DNA from 3 places in the Kitasatospora sp. NE20-6 genome. Region 3 is predicted to be linked to each of the others. Evidence: riboswitches for the same ligand, from Rfam matches in the RefSeq annotation. Region 3 holds a riboswitch; each other region holds the start of a gene.
The links. Region 3 has a riboswitch for S-adenosylmethionine ahead of SNE206_RS30215 (ABC transporter substrate-binding protein). Riboswitches for the same ligand answer to the same signal wherever they lie in the genome.

Region 1: it holds a riboswitch for S-adenosylmethionine, as region 3 does, so the genes downstream of both, thrC (threonine synthase) here and SNE206_RS30215 (ABC transporter substrate-binding protein) in region 3, are expected to answer to the same signal.
Region 2: it holds a riboswitch for S-adenosylmethionine, as region 3 does, so the genes downstream of both, SNE206_RS28120 (aminotransferase class V-fold PLP-dependent enzyme) here and SNE206_RS30215 (ABC transporter substrate-binding protein) in region 3, are expected to answer to the same signal.

The regions. Positions count from the first base shown of each region.
Region 1 covers NZ_BPRL01000004.1:67,792-77,046, reverse strand. The annotation lists gene SNE206_RS04620 (hypothetical protein) at 1-403, shown strand, start outside; gene SNE206_RS04615 (DUF4031 domain-containing protein) at 384-653, opposite strand; gene SNE206_RS04610 (hypothetical protein) at 650-1,006, opposite strand; gene groL (chaperonin GroEL) at 1,148-2,770, opposite strand; gene SNE206_RS04600 (cold-shock protein) at 3,103-3,309, opposite strand; gene SNE206_RS04595 (MoaD/ThiS family protein) at 3,969-4,247, opposite strand; gene thrC (threonine synthase) at 4,280-5,548, opposite strand; SAM riboswitch class I at 5,566-5,697, opposite strand; gene SNE206_RS04585 (glucosyl-3-phosphoglycerate synthase) at 5,836-6,840, shown strand; gene SNE206_RS04580 (trehalose-6-phosphate synthase) at 6,915-8,384, shown strand; gene otsB (trehalose-phosphatase) at 8,368-9,231, opposite strand.
Region 2 covers NZ_BPRL01000048.1:23,666-32,920, reverse strand. The annotation lists gene SNE206_RS28140 (NYN domain-containing protein) at 1-657, opposite strand, end outside; gene SNE206_RS28135 (hypothetical protein) at 903-1,187, opposite strand; gene SNE206_RS28130 (rhomboid family intramembrane serine protease) at 1,338-2,123, shown strand; gene SNE206_RS28125 (Lrp/AsnC ligand binding domain-containing protein) at 2,169-2,450, shown strand; gene SNE206_RS28120 (aminotransferase class V-fold PLP-dependent enzyme) at 2,452-3,813, opposite strand; SAM riboswitch class IV at 3,860-3,977, opposite strand; gene trpD (anthranilate phosphoribosyltransferase) at 4,061-5,137, opposite strand; gene SNE206_RS28110 (hypothetical protein) at 5,271-5,696, opposite strand; gene SNE206_RS28105 (heme-copper oxidase subunit III) at 6,023-6,643, shown strand; gene SNE206_RS28100 (c-type cytochrome) at 6,802-7,608, shown strand; gene SNE206_RS28095 (Rieske 2Fe-2S domain-containing protein) at 7,617-8,669, shown strand; gene SNE206_RS28090 (cytochrome bc complex cytochrome b subunit) at 8,666-9,255, shown strand, end outside.
Region 3 covers NZ_BPRL01000055.1:29,882-39,136, reverse strand. The annotation lists gene SNE206_RS30230 (ABC transporter ATP-binding protein) at 1-1,219, opposite strand, end outside; gene SNE206_RS30225 (ABC transporter permease) at 1,212-2,153, opposite strand; gene SNE206_RS30220 (ABC transporter permease) at 2,237-3,322, opposite strand; gene SNE206_RS30215 (ABC transporter substrate-binding protein) at 3,373-5,046, opposite strand; SAM riboswitch class IV at 5,346-5,453, opposite strand; gene SNE206_RS30210 (MarR family winged helix-turn-helix transcriptional regulator) at 5,929-6,396, opposite strand; gene SNE206_RS30205 (fumarylacetoacetate hydrolase family protein) at 6,495-7,376, opposite strand; gene SNE206_RS30200 (cupin domain-containing protein) at 7,435-8,472, opposite strand; gene SNE206_RS30195 (FAD-dependent monooxygenase) at 8,497-9,255, opposite strand, start outside.

The DNA of each region.
Region 1 (9,255 bases), on a different contig from region 3:
GTACCGGCCCGACCGGTCCGAGAACGAGGAGCGCAGCGCCCAGCTCGCCGTCCGCGCCCTGCGGGAGGCCGGGCTGGCGGAGGAGTCCGTCCAGGAGGTCGCCCGGCTGGTCCGCCTGACGGCCGGTCACGACTGCGCCGCGGGCGACCGCAACGGCGAGGTGCTGTGCGACGCCGACCTGGCGATCCTCGGGTCGGCCCCGGAGCGGTACGCGGCGTACGCGGCCGAGGTCCGCGAGGAGTACGCGTTCGTGCCGGAGGACGCCTTCCGGGCGGGCCGCGCCGCGATCCTGCGGCAGCTGCTGGCACTGCCGGCGCTCTACCGCACCGCGCAGGCCCGGGACCGCTTCGACGCGGCGGCCCGGACGAACCTGGCGTCCGAGCTCAGCCGTCTCGAAAGCTAGCCTTCCGGCGGCGCAGCCCGGCCGCGGTCAGCCGGGCCACCAGCTCCTTGGAGCCGACCGGCTCGGCGCCGAGCTCGACCGCGCGGTCGTACCAGGCCGCCGGGATGTCGTAGTGGTCGCGCTCGAAGCCCTTCGCGGGAGCGCCGAGCAGCACGGCGAAGGCGTGCAGCTCCTCGTAGCCCGTGTCGCTCACGAGGTGCGACCACAGCCTGCCGTGACCGGGCCAGGTCGGCGGGTCGATGAGGATCACGCGAGGTGCCCGACGGCGGCGACGGCCACGCCCTCCTTGCCGCACACCCAGTGCGGTTCGGGGCCGAGCTCGGGTTCGACGCCCAGCGCGTGCGGGTCGCCCCCGGCCGCGCAGGCCTCGCAGAGCGGCCAGCGGCCGTACGCCTCCAGCAGGGCGTCCTGCACGTCCTGGGCGACCAGCCCGAGGACGTACTCCGTGCCGTCGGGCCACTGCTCCAGCCACCACCGGCGGTGCGTGACGGCGTTCTCGACGAGCGAGACGACGGCGGCGTCGGCGACGTCGCGGGCGGTCAGGTCGGCGAGGATCAGCGCACGGGCGGCGTGCAGGGCGGCTTCGATCTCAGGGCTGGCCATCCCCCCATTGTCGCGCAGCCCGTCGCGGACCCGGGAGGCCCGGTGCCCGGCGGGGTGCGGCGGGCGGGAACGCCGCGAGGGCGGCCTCCCCGTGGGGAGACCGCCCTCGCGGGACGATCGGAACCGCTGATCCGCAGGGGATCAGAAGTCCATGTCACCGCCCGGCATGCCGCCGCCGGCGGCCGCGGAGGCCTTCTCCGGCTTGTCGGCGATGACGGCCTCGGTGGTGAGGAAGAGCGCCGCGATGGAGGCGGCGTTCTGCAGCGCGGAGCGGGTGACCTTGGCCGGGTCGATGATGCCCGCGGCGATGAGGTCGACGTACTCGTTGGTGGCGGCGTTCAGGCCGTGGCCGGCGGGGAGGTTGCGCACCTTCTCCACCACGACACCGCCTTCGAGGCCGGCGTTGGTCGCGATCTGCTTGATCGGGGCCTCCAGCGCGACCTTGACGATGTTGGCACCGGTGGCCTCGTCGCCCTCCAGCTCCAGCTTGTCGAAGACGACCGAGGCCTGGAGCAGCGCGACGCCGCCACCGGCGACGATGCCCTCCTCGACGGCGGCCTTCGCGTTGCGGACGGCGTCCTCGATGCGGTGCTTGCGCTCCTTGAGCTCGACCTCGGTCGCCGCGCCGGCCTTGATGACGGCGACGCCGCCGGCCAGCTTGGCGAGGCGCTCCTGGAGCTTCTCGCGGTCGTAGTCCGAGTCGCTGTTCTCGATCTCGGCGCGGATCTGGTTCACGCGGCCGGCGACCTGGTCGCTGTCGCCGCCACCGTCGACGATGGTCGTCTCGTCCTTGGTGATGACGACCTTGCGGGCGCTGCCCAGCAGGTCGAGACCGGCGTTCTCCAGCTTGAGGCCGACCTCCTCGGAGATGACGGTGCCACCGGTGAGGATGGCGATGTCGCCGAGCATGGCCTTGCGGCGGTCGCCGAAGCCCGGGGCCTTGACGGCGACGGACTTGAAGGTGCCGCGGATCTTGTTCACGACCAGGGTCGACAGCGCCTCGCCGTCGACGTCCTCGGCGATGATGACGAGCGGCTTGCCGCTCTGCATGACCTTCTCCAGCAGCGGGAGGAGGTCCTTGACCGAGCTGATCTTGGAGTTCGCGATGAGGATGTAGGGGTCCTCGAAGCTGGTCTCCATGCGCTCCAGGTCGGTGGCGAAGTACGCGGAGATGTAGCCCTTGTCGAAGCGCATGCCCTCGGTGAGCTCAAGCTCCAGACCGAAGGTGTTGCTCTCCTCGACGGTGATGACGCCTTCCTTGCCGACCTTGTCCATCGCCTCGGCGATGAGCTCGCCGATCTGGGTGTCGGCGGCGGAGATCGAGGCGGTGGAGGCGATCTGCTCCTTGGTCTCGACGTCCTTGGCCTGGGCCAGGAGCTGGTCGGAGACCGCGGTGACGGCCTTCTCGATGCCGCGCTTGAGGGCCATCGGGTTGGCGCCGGCGGCGACGTTGCGCAGGCCCTCGCGCACGAGCGCCTGGGCGAGCACGGTGGCGGTGGTGGTGCCGTCGCCCGCGACGTCGTCGGTCTTCTTGGCGACCTCCTTGACGAGCTCCGCGCCGATCTTCTCGTACGGGTCCTCGAGCTCGATCTCCTTGGCGATGGAGACACCGTCGTTGGTGATCGTGGGGGCGCCCCACTTCTTCTCCAGAACGACGTTGCGACCCTTGGGGCCGAGCGTGACCTTCACTGCGTCGGCAAGCTGGTTCATGCCGCGCTCAAGGCCGCGGCGAGCTTCCTCATCAAAGGCGATGATCTTGGCCATCAGAAGTGGTCCTCCGGGACACGGTCGACTGCTCGGACCAGAGGTGCCCGCGACGGACGGCCCTGTGAGCGGGGGTCCATTCCCCTACCGCTCGCCGGGGCCTCACCGACCCGGTCCGCTTGTCACTCTCATGCTGTGAGTGCTAACGCCAATAGTTAGCACTCTCGGATGGCGAGTGCAAGCCCGATCGCCGTGTCCGCCCGGATGATTCACCGCCCGCACCCCGTGCCCGGACACGTCGAAGGCCCGTACGACGGTGTCGTACGGGCCTTCGCGAAGACGAGGTGTGACCACCAGCTCGGGACGAGCCGAGGGCTCCGCAGGTCGCAGTGTCAGGCCGCAGCAGCACGGACCATGTCCGCCTGCGGCCCCTTCTGACCCTGGGAGATCTCGAACTCGACCCGCTGGCCCTCCTCGAGGGTGCGGTAGCCGTCCATCTGGATCGCGCTGTAGTGGACGAAGACGTCCGCACCACCGTCGACCGCGATGAAGCCGTAGCCCTTCTCCGCGTTGAACCACTTGACGGTGCCCTGAGCCATTCCGAACTCCCCTTGTGCTGTGCTGGCCATTCACGGGTCCGCAGGATGCGTTCCCAGGTCCGGTGGGCCGGCCCGAGGGAACCCCCCCTTGGGCACAGCCTGTACGCCGCAGACCACCGCACGAGCCCCCGCGGAGGGGGCCGACAGGCGGGTGAATGCGTCGACCGCGGCTGAATGTATCCGGACAGGAGCCCTGTGCAACAGAGCCAACTTCTGGGAATTCCCGCACCATCCCGGGGGATATCACGGGATGAAAGCGCCATATCTTCGCAATTCGCGCGGGACATAACGGGCGCAGCACGACATAACGCTGCAGGAATTCTGACACTTGCCTGACAGATTCGCCCTGGCGCCCTTCGTGCGGCGTCTCAGCGGGCGGACGGGGCCTGCGGCCCGCCCGGGCGCCCGGCGCCCGCAGCCCGGCCGGCGCGGCCGCGCGGGGAATTCCGGGTATTACGGCAGTTCAGGGGCGACGTCGCGGAGGGAGGCGCTGCCACGTTCGGCACTCTACTCCTCCCATGACCCGTCGAATTCCACCGGGCACGGCAGGAGCCGCCGCCGGTAACGGAAAAAGGCATTCCGTTCCCGGCGGCGGCTCCGGTGGTGCGTACGCGTCGCGGACGGCCCGGTGCGACCGGGGCCGTCCGCGTGGCGGGGCCTCAGCAGCCGCCGGCCACCGCGGGGATGATCGAGATGCTGGCGCCGTCCTTGATCTCCGTCTCCAGGCCCTCGGCGAAGCGCACGTCGTCGTCGTTCACGTAGACGTTGACGAAGCGGCGCAGCTTGCCGGCGTCGTCCAGGATGCGCGCGGCGATGCCGGCGTGGTTCTGCTCCAGGTCCGCGATGACGGCGGCCAGGGTGGTGCCCTCGGCGGTGACCTCGGCGGAGCCGCCGGTGTAGGTGCGCAGGATGGTCGGGATGCGGACGGTGGCGCTCATACGGTGCTCCTTGCGGACGTGGTGAGGGGGGCTCAGACGAGGCCGGCGGCGCGGAAGGACTCCAGCGTCGGGCGGATGGTGGCGGTGAGGCCGGAGTCGGCGACCGCGTCGAGGGTCTTCAGGCCGTCGCCGGTGTTGATGGCGACGGTCTCCTTCGACGGGTCGAGCTGCCCGGTCTCGACCAGCTTCTTGAGCACGCCGATCGTCACGCCGCCGGCGGTCTCGGCGAAGATGCCCTCGGTGCGTGCCAGGAGCTTGATGGCGGCCACCACCTCGGTGTCGGTGACGTCCTCGACGGTGCCGCCGGTGCGGCGGGCGATGTCGAGGACGTACGGGCCGTCGGCCGGGTTGCCGATCGCCAGCGACTTGGCGATGGTGTTCGGCTTGACCGGGCGGATCACGTCGTGGCCGGCCTTGAAGGCGGCGGAGACCGGGGAGCAGCCCTCGGCCTGGGCGCCGAAGATCTTGTAGGGACGGTCCTCGACCAGGCCGAGCTTGATCAGCTCCTGCAGGCCCTTGTCGATCTTGGTGAGCTGGGAGCCCGAGGCGATCGGGACGACCAGCTGCTCCGGGAGGCGCCAGCCGAGCTGCTCGCAGATCTCGAAGGCGAGCGTCTTGGAGCCCTCGCCGTAGTACGGGCGGAGGTTGACGTTCACGAAGCCCCAGCCCTCGCCGATCGGGTCGCCGATCAGCTCGGAGCAGAAGCGGTTCACGTCGTCGTAGTTGCCGTCGATGCCGACCAGGGCGCCGCCGTACACGCCGGCCATGACGATCTTGCCCTGCTCCAGGTCGTGCGGGATGAACACGCAGGACTTGAAGCCCGCCCGGGCGGCGGCCGCGCCGACCGCGCCGGCGAGGTTGCCGGTGGACGAGCAGGAGAGCGTGGTGAAGTCGAAGGCGCGGGCGGCCTCGATCGCGCAGGCGACGACGCGGTCCTTGAAGGAGTGCGTCGGGTTGCCGGAGTCGTCCTTGACGTGCAGCTGGGCGGTGAAGCCGAGCTCACGGCCGAGGTTGTCGGCCTTCACGAGGGGGGTCCAGCCGGGGTTCAGGTTGGGCTTGCCGGCGACGTCGGCGGGCACGGGGAGCAGCGGGGCGTAGCGCCAGATGCTGGCCGGGCCGGCCTCGATGGCCTTGCGGAGCTCCTCGGCGTCGTAGCCGTCGTAGTCGTACGCGATCTCCAGCGGACCGAAGCACTCCAGGCACGCGAAGCTCGGTCCGAGCGGGAAGCGGGTGCCGCACTCGCGACAGGACAGCGCGGCGGCGGGGCCGAGGTCAACGGTGGCAGGGGTAGCGGTAGCCATGGTGGCGGAGGCCTCTCTCCTCATCTTCCCCGTGACGCGGGCGCGCCACAGGACGGAATTGGCACCTGTCCCGCGGGGGCCTGTGACCGCCCTGCGAGAAGGTTGCCGGGACGTCGACGGGCCGTTCCCTCAGTCCCTCTGGATGAGCTCTGTGAAGTTGTCGGTCCTGCGCTGCGGCGACCCCGGCGTGCGAAGGCGCGACCGCAGTACGAAGACTGTAACCGAAGGCCTGCGGGCCGAGACCCCGCGTCCGATACGCGAGACGAGAAGTTACGAGGAGCGAGACCGTGACCGAGCTGCCCCGTCCCGACGTCCTCCCGGAGGTGGCGACCTGGCTGCGCCGCCGCTCCTGGGCGGCGGCCGATCGCCCGGTGGAGCTGCTGCTCGCCGCCAAACGGGCGGCGGGACGGGACGGGACGGTCAGCGTGGTCCTGCCCGCGCTGGACGAGGAACCGACCGTCGGCGAGATCGTGACCGCGATCCGCGAGGAGCTGATGGAGCGCCACCGGCTGGTCGACGAACTGGTGGTGGTCGACTCCGGCTCGGTCGACCGCACCGCGGAGACCGCCCGGGCCGCCGGCGCGCGGGTGGTGCACCGCGACGACATCCTGCCGGGGCTGCCCGCCGTCCACGGCAAGGGCGAGGTGCTCTGGCGGTCGCTGCTGGCGACGTCCGGCGCGATCGTCTGCTTCATCGACGCCGACCTGCGCGAGTTCGACCCGGCCTTCGTCTCGGGGATCGTCGGCCCGCTCCTCACCGATCCCGGCATCGAGCTGGTGAAGGCGATGTACGACCGGCCGCTGGAGACCGACGGCGCGGTCGTGCCGGCCGGCGGCGGCCGGGTCACCGAGCTGGTCGCCCGGCCGCTGCTGAACATGCACTGGCCGCAGCTGGCGGGCTTCGTGCAGCCGCTCGGCGGCGAGTACGCGGCGCGCCGCTCGCTGCTGGAGCGGCTGCCGTTCCCCACCGGGTACGGGGTGGAGCTGGGCCTGCTGGTCGACGCCCTGGGGACGGCCGGGCTGGACGCGCTGGCGCAGGTCGACGTCGGGGTGCGGCACCACCGCCACCAGGACGGACAGGCCCTCGGACGGATGGCCGCCACGATCTACCGCACCGCCCTGGACCGGCTCGACCGCGCGGACCGGCTGAAGGCGGCCGAGGACCTCGTGCACCCGCTGCTCACGCAGTTCACCCGTGACCCGGGCACCAGCGGCTTCACCGCGCACACCCACCCGGTGACGGCGCTGGAGCGGCCGCCGATGCGGACGGTCGCCGAGTACCGGGAGCGCTGAGCGGCCGGCGCGGCGACCCGGCCGGAACGCCGCCGAATGGTTTGCCGCCCCGGTCCGGCGGCAAGCTAGGGGATATGGCCGATCTCGCGTTCGAACCTCCGCAGCAGTCCGGCGCCGCCCCCGTCCTGGTGGCCTCGAACCGGGGCCCGGTGTCCTTCACCAGCGAGGACGACGGCACCCTGACCCTCCGCAGAGGCGGCGGCGGGCTGGTCTCGGGGCTGTCCGCGATCGACGACCCGTCCGCGGTGTGGGTGTGCGCCGCGCTCGGCGACGCCGACCGCACGGCCGCCCGGCAGGCACCGGACGGCCGGCTGGACCGCGCCGGGCACGACGTCGGCGGCCAGGCCGTCCGGATGCTGGACATCGAGCCCGGCACCTTCGCACGGGCCTACAACGGCATCGCCAACTCCACCCTCTGGTTCGTCCACCACCTGCTGTACGACACCCCGGTCAGCCCGGTCTTCGACGACCGCTTCCGCCGCGAGTGGGACTCCTACACGGCGTACAACACCGCCTTCGCCGAGGCGCTCGCCGCCGAGGCGGCCCCCGGCGCCGCCGTGCTCGTGCAGGACTACCACCTCTCGCTCGCCCCGGCGCAGCTCCGCCGGCTCCGCCCGGACCTGCGGATCGGGCACTTCTCGCACACCCCGTGGGCGCCGCCCGAGTACTACCGGCTGCTGCCCGACGACGTCGCCGCCGAGGTGCTCACCGGCATCCTGGGCGCCGACCGGGCCGGTTTCCTCACCGAGCGCTGGGCGCTCGCCTTCGCCGACTGCTGCGAGGCCGTGCTCGGGGCCACCGTCGACCGGGCGGCGCGCACGGTCACCCACGCCGGGCGCACCACGCACCTGGGCGTGCACGGGCTCGGCGCGGACGCCGACTTCCTGCGGGAGCGCGCGCACCGGCCGGACGTCGACGCCCGGCTCGCGGCGCTGCAGGAGGCCGTGGGCGACCGGCGGACGATCGTCCGGGTCGACCGCACCGAGCTCAGCAAGAACATCGTCCGCGGGCTGCTCGCCTACCGGCACCTGCTGCGCAGCCGTCCCGAGTGGCTGGACCGGGTCGTGCACGTCGCCTTCGCGTACCCGTCCCGGCACGACCTGCCGGAGTACCGCGAGTACACGGCGGCGGTGCAGCGGATCGCGCACGAGATCGACGACGAGTTCGCCACCGCCTCCTGGCAGCCGCTGATCCTGCACGTCAACGACGACTTCCCGCGGTCGCTGGCGGCCTACCGGCTCGCCGACGTCGCCCTGGTCAACCCGATCCGGGACGGCATGAACCTCGTCGCCAAGGAGATCCCCGTGGTCTCCGACCACGGCTGCGCGCTCGTGCTCTCCCGCGAGGCCGGCGCGTACGCCGAGCTCGCCGAGGACGCGCTCACGGTCAATCCCTACGACGTGATCGCCACCGCGGAGGCCCTGCACCAGGCGCTCACCATGCCCGCGGGGGAGCGCGCCGACCGCACCAAGCGGCTCGCCGCCGCGGCCACCGCGCTGCCCCCGCAGCAGTGGTTCCTGGACCAGCTCAACGCCCTGCGCTGAGCTCCCCGGCGAGCGCCTCCAGCAGCTCCACCAGGCCGGCCGGGCCCGCGACGACGACGTCGGCCCGGTCGGCCAGCTCGCGCACCGGCGCCTCGCCGGTGGTGGGACCGCTGCACACCAGCAGGCCCGGCAGGCCCTCGGTGCGGCGCTTCTCGACGGCTGCGTACGCGGCCAGGTCGCCGAGGTCGTCGCCCGCGTAGACCACGGTGCGGGCGGCGGGCCGCTCGGCGAGGAAGGCCGCCAGGGCGCCGCCCTTGTCGACGCCCGGCGGACGGAGTTCCAGCACGAAACGGCCCGGCTCGACCATCAGGCCGTGCTCGGCGGCGAGCGCGGCGAGCGGGGCGCGGAGCGCGTCCATGGCCTGCTGCGGCTCGGCGGTGCGGCGGGTGTGCACGGCCAGTGCGCGGCCCTTGTCCTCCGTCCAGGTTCCCCCGGGTGCGCCCTCGCGGGCGAGCACGGCGGGCAGCGCGGCCCGCACGGCGGCCACGCCGGGCGGCGGCTCGGGGGCGGTGAGCGCGCCGGTGCGGGCGTCCCACCGCTCGGCGCCGTACTGCCCGAGGACGGTCAGGTGCTCCAGGCCGGGCACGCCGGCGAAGCCGCCGTACTCGACGGCCAGCGCCGCGGGCCGGCCGGTGACCACGGCGACCGCGTCGACGAACGGCGCGAGCGCGGCGAGCGCGGCGGCCGCGGCGGGGTGGGCCCGGGCGGCGTCGGGGTCGGCGACGATCGGCGCGAGCGTGCCGTCGAAGTCGAAGGCCAGCACGGCCCCGCCGGGGTCGGCCCGCAGTGCCGCCAGACCGTCCCGGCCGGCCGGGGTGCTCGGTACGAGGTGCTCAGGAATGCCCATGCCTGGGACCGTACCCAGGCCCGG
Region 2 (9,255 bases), on a different contig from region 3:
CGTCCGGACGCCGTCCAGCTCGGCCTGCACCTTGCGGGTCTCCGCCTGGGCCCGCCGGGTGTCGCTCTCCAGGGAGCGGACGCGCTTGCGCAGCGACTCGGCCTCCCGGCGCACGCCCTCCGACTCCGCGCGCTGGCGCTCCAGGTCGGCGCGCGCCGCCGCCCGGACCTCGGCCAGCTCGCCCTGCAGCTTCTCCACGATCCGGGCCGCCTCGGCGGCCGCGCCCTCGGCGTCGGCCCGCTCGACCTCGTGGCCGGCGTCGGCGACGAGGCGGCTCCAGCCCTCGGGGCGCAGCAGGTAGGCGGCGGCGGCGACGTCCATCGGGTCGGCGGCGGCAGGCACCGTCCCGGCCTCCAGCGCCCTGGCCAGCTCCGGCTGGCCGAGGCGCAGGCGCTCGGCTATGCGCACCCGGAAGAACGGTTCGGCGTCCAGCGCCGCGGCCAGCGCGGTCGCCGCGTACTTCGCGCGGCGGGCGGGGGTGAACTTCGCGTACGGGCGCAGGCCCGACGGCAGGTCGGCGGCCGGGATCGCCCCCAGCGCGTCGGCGGCGATGCCGACCACGCGGCGGCGCACGCCCTCGGGCAGCGGGCGGTCCAGCTGCTCGGACGGCGTGCCGTCGGCCTCGGCCACCGGCCCGGCGCCGGGCGCGTCCGGCAGGCCTCCGTCCGCAGCGGGCTGCTGCCCCTGCGGCTCGGACGGCCCGCTCGCTGCGTCCACCACGTCCCTGGCTCCGATCCTGCTCCCCGGGCTCGCGCGGCCTGCTGCCGCCGCCCTCGAATGCACCGCGCTGCGCCCATGCACCGCTCTGTGCAATTGTCCCGTCTACCGTGCCCCGAGGGGTACCGCGCCACACGCCCCGGCGGTGCGCGTGCTCCGCCGGGGTGTGCCGTGCCGTCGCCGGCTCAGGCCTGCGGCTCGCCCTCGCCGGCCTCCGCCTGGGCGGCTGCCTCGGCCTCGGCACCCGGACGGGCGACCAGCTCGACCTGGTCGACGGCGTTGCACCAGCGGCAGCGCACCGACTCCAGCGTCTCGCTGAGGACCTCGGTCTCCTCCACCTTCGACTCGCCGCTCAGGTCGAAGTGCAGGTACTCCACCACCCGGGCCGAGCGGGTCACGTCGAAGCGGGTCAGGTTGCCGCACAGGGTGCAGCGCCAGCGGGTCTCGGCAGTGGGGGCGGCGATGGTCATCGGCGGTCCTCTCGGATGGTCCCTGGTCCGGTCGGCCAAGCCTATTGCGTACGGGCCCGGCGGCCGTCACCGGTCCGCGCACCGGTACAGGTCACCCGCTTGCAGCAGCGGCCGGTGTCGGGCGGCGGCCGGGGAGGAATGCTCGCTGTCATGGCCGTCCCCGCCCCCGTGCGCGGGCGGGCGGAGGCCGCGACCCCGGCACCGGCCCGTGCCCCGCACGTCACCTACGCGCTGATCGCGGTCAGCACGCTCGTCCTGCTGGCCGGCCCGAGCTTCGGCCTCAACCCGGTGTACGGCACCGGCGACGCCCGGGTGTGCGCGGAGCAGCGCTTCGCACAGCGCTGGGGTGCGGTGCCGGCGGAACTCCTCGGCCACGCACCGCTGGACGCCGGACAGCTCGCCGCGCTGCCACCGGTCGTGAAGGGCTGCACGCCGACCCCGGACCCGGGCAAGATCCCGGTGCTGTCCGTGCTCACCTCGCTCTTCGTGCACGCGGGCTGGCTGCACCTGGTCGGCAACGTGCTGTTCCTGTACGTCTTCGGCCCCGGTGTGGAGCAGCGGCTCGGCCGGGCCCGCTTCCTCCTCTTCTACCTGGGCATCGGCTACCTGGCGACGTACGGCTACGCGCTGGCCGAGGCCGGCTCGGACGAGTCGGTGCGGGCGCTGGTCGGCGCGTCGGGGGCGATCTCGGGCGTGCTCGGCGGCTACCTGCGGCTGTACCCGCGGGCGCGGGTGACGACGCTGGTACCGGTGCTGCTGTTCCTGCCGCTGCGGTTCCCCGCGTGGCTGGTGCTGGGGCTGTGGTTCGCGCTGCAGTGGTGGCCGGTCGGGTCCGCGGTGCCGGGCGTGGCGTACCTGGTGCACGTGATCGGGTTCAGCGCGGGCTGGCTGGCGGTGCGGGCGGCGGGTCTGCGGCAGGGCAGACGCGCGAGCTGACGGCGGATACGCTGGGCCTCACCCCAGCACACAGGAGCGCGCACCGTGATCACCGCGATCGTCCTCATCAGGACCAGCGTCGACCGGATCCCCGAGATCGCCGAGGCGATCGCCGCGATCGAGGGCGTCAGCGAGGTCTACTCGGTGACCGGCGGCTACGACCTCGTGGCGATGGTGCGGGTGCGGCGCCACGAGGACCTCGCCGCGGTGATCCCCGGCCGGCTCAACAAGGTGCCGGGCGTGGAGCACACCGAGACGCAGATCGCCTTCCGCACCTACTCGCAGCACGATCTGGAGGCGGCGTTCGCGCTGGGCCTGGACGAGTAGGTCAGGCCGCGGTGTCGACGACGCACCGGCCGCCCTCGTTGCGGTAGGTCCAGCGGGCGCCGTCGGTGACGAGCGCGCGGACGGCGGCGAGGAAGCGGTCGATGTGCTCGTCGGGCGTGCCGGCGCCGAAGCTCACCCGGATCGCGTTGAGGCTGCGCTCGCCGGGCAGCGAGGGCTCGGGCGCACCGCACGCGGACGGCGCCGTGTCCTCCCCGCCGAGCAGGGTGCGCACCAGCGGGTGCGCGCAGAACAGGCCGTCGCGCACGCCGATGCCGTACTCGGCGGAGAGCGCCGCCGAGAAGTGCGAGCTGTTCCAGCCGCGGACCACGAAGGACAGCACCCCGACGCGGGCCGAGCCCTCGCCGAAGAGGTTGAGCACCTTCACCTCCGGGATCCCGGCGAGTCCGGCGGTGAGCCGCTCGACGAGCGCCTGCTCCCGGGCCTCCAGCGCGTCGAAGCCGGCCGCGGTCAGCGCGCGGCAGGCCGAGGCGATGGCGTAGGCGCCGATGACGTTGGGCGAGCCGGCCTCGTGCCGGGCCGGGCCCCGGTGCCACTCGACGGCGACGGAGCCGTCCTCCTCGCGGGCCACGGTCCGGCTGGCGCCGCCGCCGGCGAGGTACGGCTCCGCGGCGTCCAGCCAGTCGCTGCGCCCGGCGAGCACGCCCGATCCGAACGGCGCGTACAGCTTGTGGCCGGAGAAGGCGACCCAGTCGACGCCGAGGTCGCGCACGGACAGCCGGTGGTGCGGGGCGAGCTGGGCGGCGTCCAGGACGACGCGCGCGCCGTGCCGGTGGGCGGTCTCGGTGAGCTCGGCGATCGGCCACAGCTCGCCGGTGACGTTGGAGGCGCCGGTGACGCAGAGCAGGCGCGGTCCGGCGGGGTCGCCCGCGGCGAGCGCGGCGTCGAGGGCGGCGACGGCCTCGGCGCGGGAGCGCGGGGCCCGCAGGTACTCGACCGTCAGGCCGGCGTGGCGCCAGGGCAGCAGCGAGGCGTGGTGCTCGGTCTCGAAGGCGTAGACGCGGGTGCCGGCGGGCAGCGCCCCGGCGAGCAGGTTGAGCGAGTCGGTGGTGGCGCGGGTGAAGACGACCTGGTCGCCGTCGCGCAGGTCGAGGAAGTCGGCGACGGTGCGGCGGCTCTGCTCGAAGAGGTCGGTGGAGAGCTGCGAGAGGTAGCCGGCGCCGCGGTGCACGCTGCCGTAGTAGGGGGCGTACGCGGCGATGTCGTCCCAGACCTGCTGGAGGGCGGGGGCGCTGGCGGCGTAGTCGAGGGCGGCGTAGGTGACCTTCTCGCCGGAGGCGAGCGGCACCTGGACGTCGTGGCCGAGGACGGCGAGCGGGGCGCAGAGTTCGGTGGAAAGCGACATGGCGGTGCTCCTCACGAGGTGGGGACCCCGGGGATGCATCGCCGGTGGTCCGCGCTTGCCGCGCGGACGACTTGCCGCACGGCCCGGTCCTCACCCAGGGCACCCCGCCACGGACGGAGGGTTGCCGGACAGCAAGCTGGGGCTTGTTGCTGCCACTCATGACCTGTGGAGGACTCTAGGCGAGAGCTGAGGAGCGGTCAAGGCCGGGCAGGTGCGGGGGCGGCCGCCCCCGCACCTGCCGGCTCCGTCAGCGGCGCGCGGTGGCGTCGGCCCAGCGCTTGAGCGTGGCCTCGGCGGCTCCGGAGTCGATCGCCGCGGCGGCCCGCTCGATGCCGGCCGCGAGCTGCCCGGTGAGCGGCGCGTCGGTGAGGTCGAGCGCGACGAGGGCGGCGGCCGTGTTGAGCAGGACGGCGTCCCGGACGGGCCCGCGCTCGCCGGCGAAGAGGCGCCGGGCGACGGCGGCGTTGTACTCGGCGTCCGCGCCGCGCAGCGCCTCGATGCCGACCAGCTCGATGCCGACGTCCCGCGGGTCGAAGGCGGTCTCCGTGACGGCACCGTCCTTGACGATCCACACGTGCGAGGTGGTGGAGACGGTGAGCTCGTCGAGGCCGTCGTCGCCGCGGAAGACGAGGGCGCGGGCGCCGCGCCGGGCGAGCACGCCGGCGATCAGCCCGGCGAGCCGGGTGTCGAAGCAGCCGATGGCGTGGGCGGTGACCTTGGCCGGGTTGGTGAGCGGGCCGAGGATGTTGAAGGCCGTGGGCACGCCGAGGTCGCGGCGGGCCGGGGCGGCGTGCCGCATCGCGGGGTGGAACTTCGCGGCGAAGCAGAAGGTGAGGCCGACCTCCTCGGCGACCGCGGCGACCTGCCGGGCGTCGAGGTCGAGGCTGATGCCCAGCTTCTCCAGCACGTCGGAGGAGCCGCTCGCGGAGGAGGCGGCCCGGTTGCCGTGCTTGACGACCTTGGCCCCGGCCGCGGCGGCGACGATCGCGGACATCGTGGAGATGTTGACCGTCTTCGCCCGGTCGCCGCCGGTGCCGACGATGTCGACCGCCGGGCCGGGGATGTCGAGCGGTTCGGCGTGCGCGTACATGGCGTCGACGAGGCCGCCGATCTCCTCGACCGTCTCGCCCTTGGCCCGCAGCGCGACCATGAAGCCGGCGACCTGGACGGGCACGGCCTCGCCGGCCATGATCCGGTCCATCGCCCAGGCGGTGTCGGCCCGGGTGAGGTCCTGGCCGGCGAGCAGCGAGGTCAGCAGATCCGGCCAGGTGCGGACCACCTGCACGGGGTCCTTGCCGCCGTTCGCAGGGTTCACGTTCACCATGGCCGACTCCAGCTCTCATCCGGTGGTACCGAAACAGGGATGGAGCCAGCCTAGCGAGCACGGGCGGGCGGCCGGGCCGATCCGGCCGCCCCTTCTCTCCTGGTGAGACGGCCCTCCGGCCGGCCGGGAGCGGTCAGTGGTGGGCGGGGGTCCGCCGGGCGATCCGGGCGCGCAGGAGGGTGGCTGCGGCCTCGGCGAGGGCCATCGGGTCGACCGGCTGGGCGATGGCGGCGTCGGCCCGGCTCCAGGCGGCGAGCCAGGCGTCCTGCGGGCGGCCGATGAGGACGAGCACCGGCGGGCAGCCGTAGATCTCGTCCTTCAGCTGGCGGGTGAGGCCGAGCCCGCCGGCGGGGACGGCCTCGCCGTCGAGCACGCAGAGGTCGATGCCGCCCTTCTCCAGGGCGCGGAGCACGGCGGGGGTGGTCGCGCACTCCAGGTACCCGACCTCCGGCAGGTCGGCGGCGGGCCGGCGGCCGAGCGCCAGGGTGACCTGCTCGCGGGTGTTGCGGTCGTCGCTGTAGACGAGAACGGTGAGCGTCTCGTCGGTCGTGTGCGCCATGGGCCCTGCTCCCGGGTGCTCGTCCTCTTAATATGTGCCGCGTTCCGAACGGCCCAGTGTGATCCGGACCACGTTCTCCCTCGGATGCTACTCCCGTGCACCCCTCCCGGTGAGCCCCTGGCACGATCTCTCTCAAGCCGCCGCGCGCGGATCTCACTCGATCGGGGGACATCCGCTCACCCGTCTCGAACAACCGTCAGAAAACGGACAGTGCGCAGACCCACCGGCCCGGTTCCCCCGCCCCGGAGCCCAGGGGGGCATACCGCACGCACCGGACACTCCGAGGAGCACCCCCCGGCGTGAAGACGGAATAAGGGACCGACATAATGTCCGTCGTGGCGACAGCAACAGCAACAGAAACCGGACACGCGCACGGAGCGGTCAACAGGCCGAACCTGGTCAGCGTCGGAACCATCGTCTGGCTGAGCTCCGAGCTGATGTTCTTCGCGGCCCTGTTCGCGATGTACTTCACGCTCCGCTCGGTCATGGGGCAGGAGTTCTGGCACGAGAAGGCGGAAGCCCTCAACGTGCCGTTCTCCTCGGTGAACACCACGATCCTGGTGCTCTCCTCCCTCACCTGCCAGCTCGGCGTCTTCGCCGCCGAGCGCGGTGACGTCAAGAAGCTCCGCTCGTGGTTCGTCATCACCTTCGTGATGGGCGCGATCTTCATCGGCGGTCAGATCTTCGAGTACACCGAGCTCGTGAAGGTGGACGGCCTGTCGCTGTCCTCCGACCCGTACGGGACGGTGTTCTACCTGACCACCGGCTTCCACGGCCTTCACGTGACGGGTGGTCTGATCGCCTTCCTGCTGGTCCTGGGGCGGACGTACGCCGCCAGGCGGTTCACGCACGAGCAGGCCACCGCCGCGATCGTGGTGTCGTACTACTGGCACTTCGTCGACGTCGTGTGGATCGGCCTGTTCGCGACCATCTACCTGATCAAGTAAAGGCTGATCAGGTCGCTGGCCGCGGCCGGAGACAGCGCCCGCCCTCACGCGGACGCCCCGCCGACCGGTCCGCGCCCCACCCGGGCACCGGCCCCGAGCAGACCGGTGTCCCTCGGGCGCAGCCACCAGCCGACCAGATCCTGACACCGGGGTAATCCGTGAAAAAGCTCTCCGCACGACGGCGCCACCCACTGGCGGCGCTGGTCGTCCTACTTCTCGCCCTGGCGGCCACCGGGGGGCTGTACGCCGCGTTCGCGCCCGCCGAGCGGGCGCAGGCCGACACTTCCTCGCAGTCGCTCGCGATCGACGAGGGCAAGAAGCTCTTCGCCGTGGGCTGCTCCTCCTGCCACGGCCTCGACGGCCAGGGCAGCTCCGACGGTCCGAGCCTGGTCGGCGTCGGCTCGGCCTCGGTCGACTTCCAGGTCGGCACGGGCCGCATGCCCGCGCAGCAGTCCGGCGCCCAGGTGCCCAAGAAGAAGGTCATCTACTCCCAGGCCCAGATCGATCAGCTGGCCGCGTTCGTGGCCTCGCTCGGCCCCGGCCCGGTCGCACCGACCAAGGAGCAGTACACCTCGGCCGACCCGAAGGACGTGTCCGCCGGCGGCGAGCTCTTCCGCACCAACTGCGCCCAGTGCCACAACTTCGCCGGCAAGGGCGGTGCCCTGACGCAGGGCAAGTACGCCCCGTCGCTGGAGGGTGTCGACGCCAAGCACATCTACGAGGCCATGCAGACCGGCCCGCAGAACATGCCGTCGTTCCCCGACACGACGATGCCGGAGGAGCAGAAGAAGCAGATCGTGGCGTTCGTCCGCCACACCAACGATGAGCCCAACCCGGGCGGTCTCGCGCTGGGCAGCCTCGGTCCGGTGACCGAGGGCCTGTTCGGCTGGATCTTCGGCCTCGGCCTGCTCATCTTCGTCGCGATCTGGGTCGCCGCCCACACCACCAAGGCCAAGAAGTCATGAGCCACGAGATGTCTGACGAGAAGTTGCCGGAGTCCCACGGCTCCGAAGGGCACGAGGTCGCCACGCACGGCGACCCCTTCGCCGACCCCGGGCTGCCGGCCCACGAGCCCCGCCGCACGGACATCGACGAGCGCGCCGCCAAGCGCGCGGAGCGGCAGGTCTCCCTGCTGTTCGTCGTGTCGATGCTCGCCACGATCGGGTTCATCGCCTCGTACGTGGTCTTCGACATCGACAAGATCATCTACGTCTTCCCGCTGGGCCACATCAGCGCGCTGAACTTCGCGCTCGGCATGACCCTCGGCGTGGCGCTGTTCTGCATCGGCGCGGGCGCCGTCCACTGGGCGCGCACCCTGATGTCCGACCACGAGATCCCGGCCGAGCGCCACGCGATCGAGGCGGACGACGAGCTGCGTGCCGACGTCATCGAGCAGTTCAGGACGGGTGCGGCGGAGTCCGGCTTCGGCCGGCGCAAGATGCTGCGCAACACCCTGATCGGTTCGATGGCCCTGGTGCCGCTGTCCGGCGTCGTGCTGCTGCGCGACCTGGGCCCGCTGCCCGAGGACAAGCTGCAGCACACCGGCTGGATCGCGGCCACCCCGGCCAAGCCCCTCCCCCTGATCAACATGAACACCAACGAGCCCATGAAGCCCGAGGACATCGTGGTCGGCTCGCTGACGTTCGCCAAGCCCGAGGGCCTGGAGGAGGACCAGGAGGACTTCCAGCAGCAGATCGCCAAGGACGCGCTGATGCTCGTCCGGATCGCTCCGGAGGACCTGAAGGACAAGACCTCCGCCGGGCTGGGCTTCGAGGGCATCCTCGCCTACTCGAAGATCTGCACCCACGTCGGCTGCCCGATCAGCCTGTACGAGCAGCAGACCCACCACGCGCTCTGCCCCTGCCACCAGTCGACCTTCGACCTGGCGGACGGCGCGCGCGTCATCTTCGGCCCGGCCGGCCACCCCCTGCCGCAGCTGAAGATCACCACTGACGAGAAGGGCTTCCTGGTCGCCACCGGCGACTTCCAGGAGCCCGTCGGCCCGAGCTTCTGGGAGCGCGCGTGAGTACCGCGAAGAGCGCCGCCACCGGCGCCTCCAAGCCGGCCAGCACCCGCGCCAAGCCTGCGAACAAGTTCGAGGCTGCCGCTGACTGGACGGACGGACGGCTGGGGATCTACACCCTCGCCAAGTCCAACCTGCGCAAGATCTTCCCGGACCACTGGTCCTTCATGCTCGGCGAGATCTGCCTCTACACCTTCATCATCATCATCCTGACCGGCGTCTACCTGACGCTGTTCTTCAAGCCGAGCATGGCCGAGGTCGTCTACCACGGCCCGTACGCCCCGCTCGACGGCATCCGGATGTCCGAGGCGTACGCCTCGACCATGGACATCAGCTTCGAGGTGCGCGGCGGTCTGCTGATCCGCCAGATCCACCACTGGGCCGCGATCGTCTTCGTCGCCGCGATGCTCGTGCACATGATGCGCGTGTTCTTCACCGGCGCGTTCCGCAAGCCGCGCGAGATCAACTGGCTCTTCGGCGCCGGCCTGCTCTTCCTCGGCATGTTCGACGGCTTCATGGGCTACTCCCTCCCCGACGACCTGCTGTCGGGCACCGGCATCCGGTTCATGGAGGGCGCGATCCTGGCGGT
Region 3 (9,255 bases):
TGGTCAGCTGGGGGTTGAAGCTGGTGGCCGGGTCCTGGAAGACGAAGCCGAGGCGGCCGCTGCGGCCGGCCGTGGTGCCGGTCCGGCGGCGCGGGCCTTCCCGGAGCGTCTCGCCGAGAACGGTGAGGGTGCCGCCGCTGACGGCGGTGAGCCCGGCGAGGGCGCGGCCGATGGTGGTCTTGCCGCTGCCGCTCTCCCCGACCAGGCCCAGCACCTCGCCGGCGCCGATCTCCAGGTCGACCTGGTCCACGGCGCGGAACGGCCGGCGGCCCAGGCGGCCGGGGTGGTCGACGGTGAGGCCGCGGGCGGTGACGACGGGCGGCGCGCCGTCGGCGGGCCGGGCCGGGCGGGGTTTCGCGTTGCCGAAGTCAGGTACGGCGTCGAGGAGTTGTTGGGTGTAGGCGTGTTGTGGCGCGGCGAAGAGACGGCGTACGGGGGCCTGCTCCACGATCCGGCCGTCGCGCATCACCGCGACGCGGTCGGCCAGGTCGGCCACGACGCCCATGTTGTGGGTGATCAGCAGCAGTGCGGTGCCCAGCTCGTCGCGGCAGCGGCGCAGCAGGTCGAGGATCTCCGCCTGCACGGTGACGTCCAGGGCGGTGGTCGGCTCGTCCGCGACCAGGAGCCGGGCACCCAGGGCGAGTGCCATCGCGATGACGACACGCTGCTTCTGACCGCCCGACAGCTGGTGCGGGTAGTGGTTCACCCGCTGCCCGGGCTCGGGGATGCCGACCTGCTCCAGCAGCTCGACCGCGCGGGCGCGACGGGAGGCGCGGGTGCCCCGGCCGTGGGCGCGCAGGCCCTCGGCGATCTGCCAGCCGATGGGGTGGACCGGGTTGAGCGCGGTGGAGGGCTCCTGGAAGACCATGGCCGCGGCGGTTCCGCGCAGCGTGCGCAGCGTGGTGCGGCCTGCGCCCAGCACCTCCACGGCGCCGGTGTCGCCCTGTCCGAGCAGGACCCGTCCCCGGGTGGTGGCCGACTCGGGCAGCAGCCCGAGCACGCTGCGCGCGGTGACGGTCTTCCCGCTGCCGCTCTCCCCGACCAGTGCCACCACCTCTCCCGCCGCCACCGTCAGGCTCACGCCTCGTACGGCGGGAATCTGCCCGCTGTCGGTGGCGAACGACACGTGCAGGTCCTCGATGCGGAGCAGGGCCGCCGACGCGGCCGATGCCGGGTCGTGCACCGTGTCCGGTGCTGCGGTCGCGCGGGGCTCAGGCACGGGTCTGCTCCTCTGCTGCCGCCGGGGCCGCGGGGCCGGGGTCGACGGCCCCGGCGGTGCGGGATCCGCGCCGGCGGCGCAGACGCGGGTCGGCGAGGTCGTTGAGGCTTTCGCCCAGGAGGGTGACGCCGAGGACGGTGAGGACGATGGCGGTGCCCGGGGCGAGCGCGGACCACCAGATGCCGGAGGTGACGTCGGCGACCGAGCGGTTGAGGTCGTAACCCCACTCGGCGGCGGCGTTGGGCTCGATGCCGAAGCCGAGGAAGCCGAGGCCGGCCAGGGTGAGGATGGACTCGGAGGCGTTGAGGGTGAGGATCAGCGGCAGGGTGCGCACCGAGTTGCGCAGCACGTGCCGGAACATGATCCTCAGGTGGCCGGTGCCGATCACCCGGGCGGCCTCGACGAAGGGCTCGGCCTTGACCCGCAGCACCTCGGCGCGGACCACCCGGAAGTACTGCGGCACGAAGACCAGCGCCAGCGAGCAGGCGGCCGCGGTCAGGCCGCCGACCAGGCTGGACTGCCCGCCGCTGATCACGATGGACATGACGATGGCCAGCAGCAGCGAGGGGAAGGAGTAGAGCGCGTCGGCGACCCCCACCAGCAGCCGGTCCGTCCAGCCGCCCAGGTAGCCGGAGACGAGGCCGACGAGGGTGCCGGGCAGCACCGACAGGCCGAGCGAGAGGCCGATGACGGCCACGGCGGTCCGGGTGCCCCACAGGGTGCGCGAGAGCACGTCGTAGCCGCCGATGGTGGTGCCCAGCAGGTGGCCGTGGCCCGGGGGCTGCTGTGAGCCGAACAGTGCCCCGCCGTACTGGAGTTGGGCGTGGCCCGAAGGTGTGATCCAAGGGGCGAGGAGTGCGGTGAGCAGGAACAGGGCGGTGAGCCCGGCTCCCGTGAGCAGCATGGCGCGCTGCAGGCCGACGCTGCCGCGCACCCGCTGCGGCACCAGACGGGCAAGTGCCGGACGGGCAAGTGCCGGACGGGCGGGCGTCGGGCGAGAGGACCGGAGGCCGGGCATCAGTACCTCACTCGGGGGTCGATCATCGCGGCGAGCACGTCCACCAGGAAGTTGACCACCGCGACCACGATCGCGAAGAGCACGACGATGCCCTGCACCGCGGCGAAGTCACGCACCGTCAGGTAGTGGGCCAGCTCGTAGCCGAGTCCCCTCCATTCGAAGGTGGTCTCGGTGAGCACCGCGCCGCCGAGCAGCCCGGCGATCTGCAGGCCGAGCACGGTGACCACCGGGATCAGCGCGGGCCGGGCGGCGTGCCGGGTGATCAGCCGCAGGCCGCCGACGCCGCGGGAGCGCGCGGCCTCGACGTACTCGGCGTCCAGGGTGACGATCAGGTTGGTGCGCACCAGCCGCAGCAGCACGCCGGCCAGCAGCAGGCCGAGGGCCAGTCCGGGCAGCACGCCGTGGCGCAGCACGTCGGCCACGGCGGAGCCGTCGCCGCTGCGCAGTGCGTCGACCAGGTAGAGGCCGGTGGTGCTGGACTGGTTCTGGAGCTCCAGTTCCACCTGGATCGAGGCGCGGCCGGAGACCGGCAGCCAGCCGAGCCGGACGGCGAAGACCAGTTTGAGCAGCAGCCCGACGAAGAAGACCGGGGTGGCGTAGCCGAGGATCGCGGCCAGCCGCAGCGCGGCGTCCGGGGCGCGGTCGCGGAAGCGGGCCGCGGCCATGCCCGCGGGGGCGCCCACGGCGATGGCCACCAGCAGGGCGTAGCAGGCGAGTTCGAGGGTGGCTGCGCCGTAGGTGAGCAGGACCGTGGATACGGCCTGGTTGTCGGTGGCGGTGCGGCCGAAGTCGCCGGTGGCGGTCTGCCGCAGGTAGTCCAGGTACTGGGTGAACAGCGGGCGGTCGTAGCCGGCGGCGTGCAGTTTCTCCTGCAGTTGGGCCGGGGTGAGCCGGTCGCCGAAGGCGGTGGTGATCGGGTCGCCGGTGGTCCGCATCAGGAAGAAGACCGCGGTGAGCAGCAGGAAGACGGTCGGGAGGATGAGCAGGAAGCGGACGGCCAGGTAGCGGGCCAGCGGCGAGCGGAGCGCGGTCAGCAGGGGCCGACCGCGCTCCGGGCGTCCGCTCAGGGACCGAGCGAGCGTCATGTCGGATTCTCTCGGGGTTCAGCGTCTCTCGGGGGCGGGGTGCTTCGGCTTCAGCCCTTGCCCACCTCGGCCCAGCGGAACCGGTAGGCGCTGTTCAGCTGGGCGGGCACGCCCTGCACGCCGGAGCGGGTGACGATCGCGGTGGAGCCCTGGAGCAGCGGGAGCAGCGGCACCTGCGCGGCGACGGCGTCCTGCACCTGCTTGATCTGCCGGGTGCGGGCGGCCGGGTCGGTCTCCGTCTCCTCCTGCTTGATCAGCGCCTGCACGGCCGGGTCGTCGTAGCCGTTGTTGACCCAGCTGTCCCGGGAGAAGAAGGAGCCGAGGTAGTTGTCGGCGTCGAGGTAGTCGGCGTACCAGCCGAGCTGGTAGAGCGGGTAGAGGTCGGCGACCCGGTCCTTGCCGTACTGGGCCCACGCGGTGGACTGGAGGTTGACCTTGAACAGGCCGGTGGCTTCCAGCTGGGTCTTGATCAGGGCGTACTCGTCGGTCGAGGAGGAGCCGTAGTGGTCGGTGTTGTACTGGAGGTTGAGGGTGACCGGGGTGGTCACGCCGGCCGCGCCGAGCACGGCGGCGGCCGCGTCCTTGGAGGGGCCGCCGTTCTTGTCGCCGTAGAGCCCCTTGAAGGACGGGGTGGCCCCGGTGATGCCGTCCGGCACCGAGGTGTAGAGCGGCGCGAAGGTGTTCTTGTAGACCTGGGAGGCGAGTTGGGACCGGTCGATGGAGTCGGCGACGGCCTGCCGGACGGCGAGCGCCTTGGCGGGGTCGGCCTGGTCGGTCTTGCTGCCGTAAGGCTGGGTCTTGAGGTCGAAGACGATGTAGCGGATGCCGTTGCCGGAGCCGGTGTGGACGGTGATGCCCTTCCTGGTGGCCAGGTCCTCCAGGTCGGCGGTGGCCAGGGTGCGGTAGACGACGTCGATGCCGCCCTGCTGGATGTCCAGTTTCAGGTTGTTCGGGTCGGTGTAGTACTTGAGCCGCACCTGCGCGGTCCTCGGCTTGCCCAGCTGGCCCTGGTAGGCGTCGTTGGCCCGGAAGGAGACGAGCGAGTTCTTCGCGTAGCTGGTGATGCCGTACGGGCCGTCCCAGGGCTTGGCTCTGACGATGGCGTCGTCGTCGAGGACCTTGTCGGCGGGGAAGACCTCCTCGTCCACGATGTAGCCGGCACCGGTGGAGAGCACCTGCGGGAAGATGCTGTCGTTGGCCGACTTGAGGGTGAACACGACCGTGGCCGGGTCCGGGGCGGCGACCGAGGCGAGGTTGTAGAGCAGCGGGGAGGGGCCGTTCTTGTCGGCGATCCCCAGCTGCCGGTCGAAGCTGAACTTGACGTCGGACGAGGTCAGTTCGTGGCCGTTGGCGAACTTCAGGCCGGGCTTCAGGGCGACCGTGTACTGGGTGGGTGCGGTCAGCTTGACGGAGGCGGCCAGGTTCGCCGAGACGTCGGAGGTGCCGTTCCTGGCGCTGAGCAGAGTGGTGTAGACCTCGTCCTGGATGGTGCCGGAGCCGGCGTCCCAGGAGCCGGCCGGATCGAGGCTGACGATCTGGTCGGTGGTGCCGATGGTCAGGGCGGAGGCGGCGGTGTCGGCGGAGGCGGTCCCGCCGGACCTGGTGCTGGTGCAGGCGCCGGCGGTGACCAGGACGGCGGCGGTCAGCGCGAGCGTGGCAAGGCTGCGGCGGCGCGTTGACGCGGGCGTGGTCGGAATGCCTTCTTCGGCAGGTGAGTCGTGCATGGCTGGTCTCCGGGTTCGCAGGTGCGGCGGCATGCGCGGACGGCGCGTCGGCGGTGCGCGTGCGCATGCGATGCGCACGCGGACCCGGACGCGGGGTGGCGCGATGCCTGAGGGGCGACAGGACGTGCAGAAGTCCGCGGCGCGGGCTGTCGGGGACAGCGGCGGGGACGGACGGTGCTGTCGTGCTCAGCTACACAGGGAGCTGGAGACCATGAGCAGGTCGATGTGGCGGCGGCTGTACAGAGCCGTGGGCACCCTCGTCCTCCCGGTCGGGGTCGGTCCGGCACGGGTGCCGGTGTCGTGCGCGCTTGCGGGAGGTCTCCCGCCGAGCCTTCACCTGGAGCACCCCACCGCGACGGAGGGTTGCTGTCCGGCCAGCCAGGGCTTGCACACCGGAACTCGTGGCGTGGCACGAAGTTAGATCAACAATTCGGGCCGGGTCAAGGGGGAGTGGGCGGAAGCCGGAACGGACGGGCCGGCGTGCGGCCCGCGGATGCCCGGAAGTTCGGACACCAGGTCGTGAATCCGCTCGATCCCGGCGTGCCGGGCGCAGACCGGTACCGCCGGGGAGACGTGGTGCGGAAGACTGTCGAACTTCCTCCCGAAGGACACCGAACTCCTGGGAGAACTCGCCAAGATCCGTCCGGGATGACCGAACTCGCCCGTTTCGCGCGAGAGTTCGCGCACCTGCTCTGACGCCGGCCGAGGGCGACGACGCCGAGCTCACCCTCCCGTTCTCCGGCGATCGCCACACGGCGTTACCACCGATTACGGGGCGGAGCCGCTGGCCGGACACACCCGCGGGTAGCGGCAGCGCACATCGCAGTCCGGCGTCGCTCCCCGCGTGGTTGCCGGCGCTGCGCCGGGACCGGAGGAGGCCGGTCACCGGGCCGGGCGGGCGTCCTCGTTCGGAAGGGTGTCGTCCATGCAGGCGATTTTCCGCAGGATGTCCACTGCCGTGGCGCGTTCGGGTTCCGGCAGGGCCTCCAGGAGCCGTTCGTTGATGCGTTCGGCGGGTGGGATGAGGGTTTCCAGAAGACGGCTGCCGCTCGGGGTCAGGTTCAGCAGGGTGCGGCGGCGGTCGGACTCGTCCCGGACCTGGGTGACGTGGCCCTGGTCGGTGAGCCTCCGGACGATGTGGTTGACCGTCGAGCGGTCCAGGGAGATGGCTGCGGCGACGGTGCGCTGGTCGATGCCGGGCTGCCGGGCGAGGGCGTTCAGGACCGCGAACTGCTGGGAGGTGATCTCCCGTGACACGTGGGTGGCCCACAGTGCGGTGTGGACCTGCTCGGCACGGCGGATGAGGTGCCCGACGTAGTGGTCCAGTTCCAGTGAGCGTGCCCGTGCCATGGTCTCGTCTTCCTCCACCGAGGGGTGCCGCGCGAGCGCGGCCGTTCCGTCCGCGAGTCTACGTTTCGGCGGCACTGCCCTGGTGTCCGGAGGTGCCGTCAGTCCTGCGCGGCGCGCTTCGAGGCCCGTCCCGGGCGTTCGGCGTAGGGCGTGCCGCGGGAGCCGTCCACGCCGACCTCCAGCCGTCCGATGCGCTCGATCTCGACCACGACACGGTCGCCGTGGCCGAGGGGCCCGACGCCGGCGGGGGTGCCGGTGGCGATGACGTCGCCGGGGTGCAGGGTCATGACCGAGCTGGTGTAGGCGATGAGCTCGCGCACCCCGAAGATCAGATCGGCCGTGTTCGTCCGCTGGCGGGTGGTGCCGCCGACGTCGCAGCGCAGGTCGAGCGTGTCGGGGTCGGGGATCTCGTCGGCGGTGACGATCCACGGGCCGATGGGGGTGAAGGTGTCGAACGACTTGCGGGTGGAGCGGTCCTCGTCGGAGCGGACGGTGATGTCGAGCAGGCAGGTGTACCCGAAGACGTACGACAGCGCTTCGTCGGCGGTGACGTGGGAGGCGGTGCGGCCGATGACGACGCCGAGCTCGCCCTCCTGGTCGGTCCGCTTGTCGCTGTAGGGGAGGACGACGTCCTGCCCCGGGCCGATGACGGAGGAGTTGGCCTTGAGGAAGATCCCGAGGTCGGCGACCGAAGTGGTGTACTCCATCTCGGCCTTGTGGTCGAGGTAGTTGACGGGCGCGCCGACGATCTTCCCGGGGCGGGGGAGCGGAGCTTCCAGGGCCGCCTCCGTCAGGGGAGTGCGGGGGCAGGGGCCGAGGTCGGGGACGAGGGTGAGCCCCTCGGCGGCCCGCTCGATGTGGCGCTGCAGAGGGCCCGCCGGGCCGTACGGGCCCGGACCGGCGAGTTGTTCGGTCACGTCGACCAGGTCGTCGCCGTCGACAAGGCCGAGCCGGTCGTGCCGGAAGAGGGTGAGGCGCACAGGAGTTCCTTGCTGTGGGTGGGCTGTGGGCGGGCTGGGGGCGCGGGTGAGGACGTGGTCAGGCGCCGGGGTCGGCGGCCTGGGTGCGGTAGAGGCCGAGGGAGCGCATGACCGGCTCGTCGCTGTAGGAGAAGAGGACGGCGTCGTGGTCGGCGGAGGCGTTGACGTGCCGGTAGGAGGCCCAGCCGGGGACGGCGATCGTGTCGTGCTCGGCCCAGTCCAGTCGTACGCCGTCGACGATGGTGGCTCCGTCTCCCCGGACCACGTTGAGAATGGTGGAGGCCGTGTGGCGGCGGCCGGCTCCCTGGAAGCCGGGGCGCAGGCGGTGGATCCGGCAGCCGATGGTGGGCATGACGGGGCCACCGGTCCAGGGGTTGGTGTACTCGAGCACGATGCCGTCGACCTCACTGCCCTCGGCCGTGTCGGCGATGGCGTCGAGGGCGCGCGCGGTCTCGGCCCATGTGTAGCGCGTGATGGGCGAGTTGGGGCCGTCCTGGGTCAGCCAGGCCGGGGTGAGACGGCCGTGCAGGAACTGCCGGCTGCCGGCGTCGTCGGGCCGTGCGACCGGCTGCAGGCGTTGGGGGTACTTCTCGTAGAAGCCTGCCTCCAGTGCGTTGACGAGGGGGTAGTCGAGGGCGTCGAGCCAGATCATCGGCGCGTCGCCGCGGTGGGTGTGGTCGTGCCAGTGCCATCCGGGGGTCAGGAGCAGGTCGCCGGGGGCCATGTGGACGGGTTCGCCGTTGACGGTCGTCCAGGCGCCGCTGCCCTCCAGGACGAACCGGAAGGCGTTGGAGGTGTGCCGGTGTGCCTGGGCGGTCTCGCCGGGGAGGATGATCTGGAGCCCGGCGTAGAGGGTGTTGACGGTGGCCGGTGGGTCCGTGAGGCCGGGGTTGACGAGCATGAGGACCCGGCGCTCGGCCTCGTCGAGGGAGAGCGTCTGCGAGAAGTGCAGCAGGTGCGGGCGTAGTTCCTGCCAGCTCCACCGGTGCGGAACGGCCCGGCTGCGGGGTTCGGCGGGGAAGAGGTTGCCGTAGAAGCGCCACAGCGGGGCGGCGCCGAGGTCCTCCAGTGCCTTGTAGGCGTCGTCGTCGGTCATGCGTGTCCTCCGTGCGGTCGTTCGTCAGGCAATGGCGGCGACGGTGCGGGCGGCCGGTGTCCACACCCAGGAGATGTCGTCGAAAGCGTGCGGGGAGCGGCTGCCGAGGAGGGTGTTGCGGAGGGCGGCTCCCTCTCCTTCCAGGTGGCAGATCTCGCCGAAGCGGCGGGCGTTGGTCTGGATCAGGGCCGCGCGTTCACGGCGTCGCCCGGCGTAGGCGGCGAAGGCGTTCGCGGGGTCGGCGGATTCGCCCAAGGCGTGGCCGAGGGCGGTGGCGTCCTCCAGGGCCTGGCAGGCGCCTTGGGCGAGGTACTGGAGCATGGGGTGGGCGGCGTCGCCGAGGAGCGCGATCCGCCCGTGGACCCAGGTGTCGAGAGGCGGCCGGTCGAACAGGGGCCAGCGCCGGTCGCGCGAGACCAGGGGCAGGGCGTCCCGGACCGCCCGGCAGGCGCCTGCGAAGCGTTCCTCCAGCTCGGCCTCCGTGCCCCAGTCGTCGGAGTCCGGCGTGTAGTGGTCGCTCTCGAAGACCGCGACCTGGTTGTACAGCTCGCCCTTTCGCACCGGGTACTGGACCAGGTGCGCCCGCGGGCCGGCCCACACCATCACGGCTCCGGACTGTGCGTGCCGGGACATGCGGTCCGTCATCCGGTCCGTGGGCAGGGCCCCGCGGTAGGCGACGTAGCGGGAACAGACGGGATCCCCGTCGCCGACCAGGGCCCGGCGCAGCCTGGAGCGGAGGCCGTCGGCGGCCACCACGGCGGCGGCCGTCAGCACCTCGTGCGT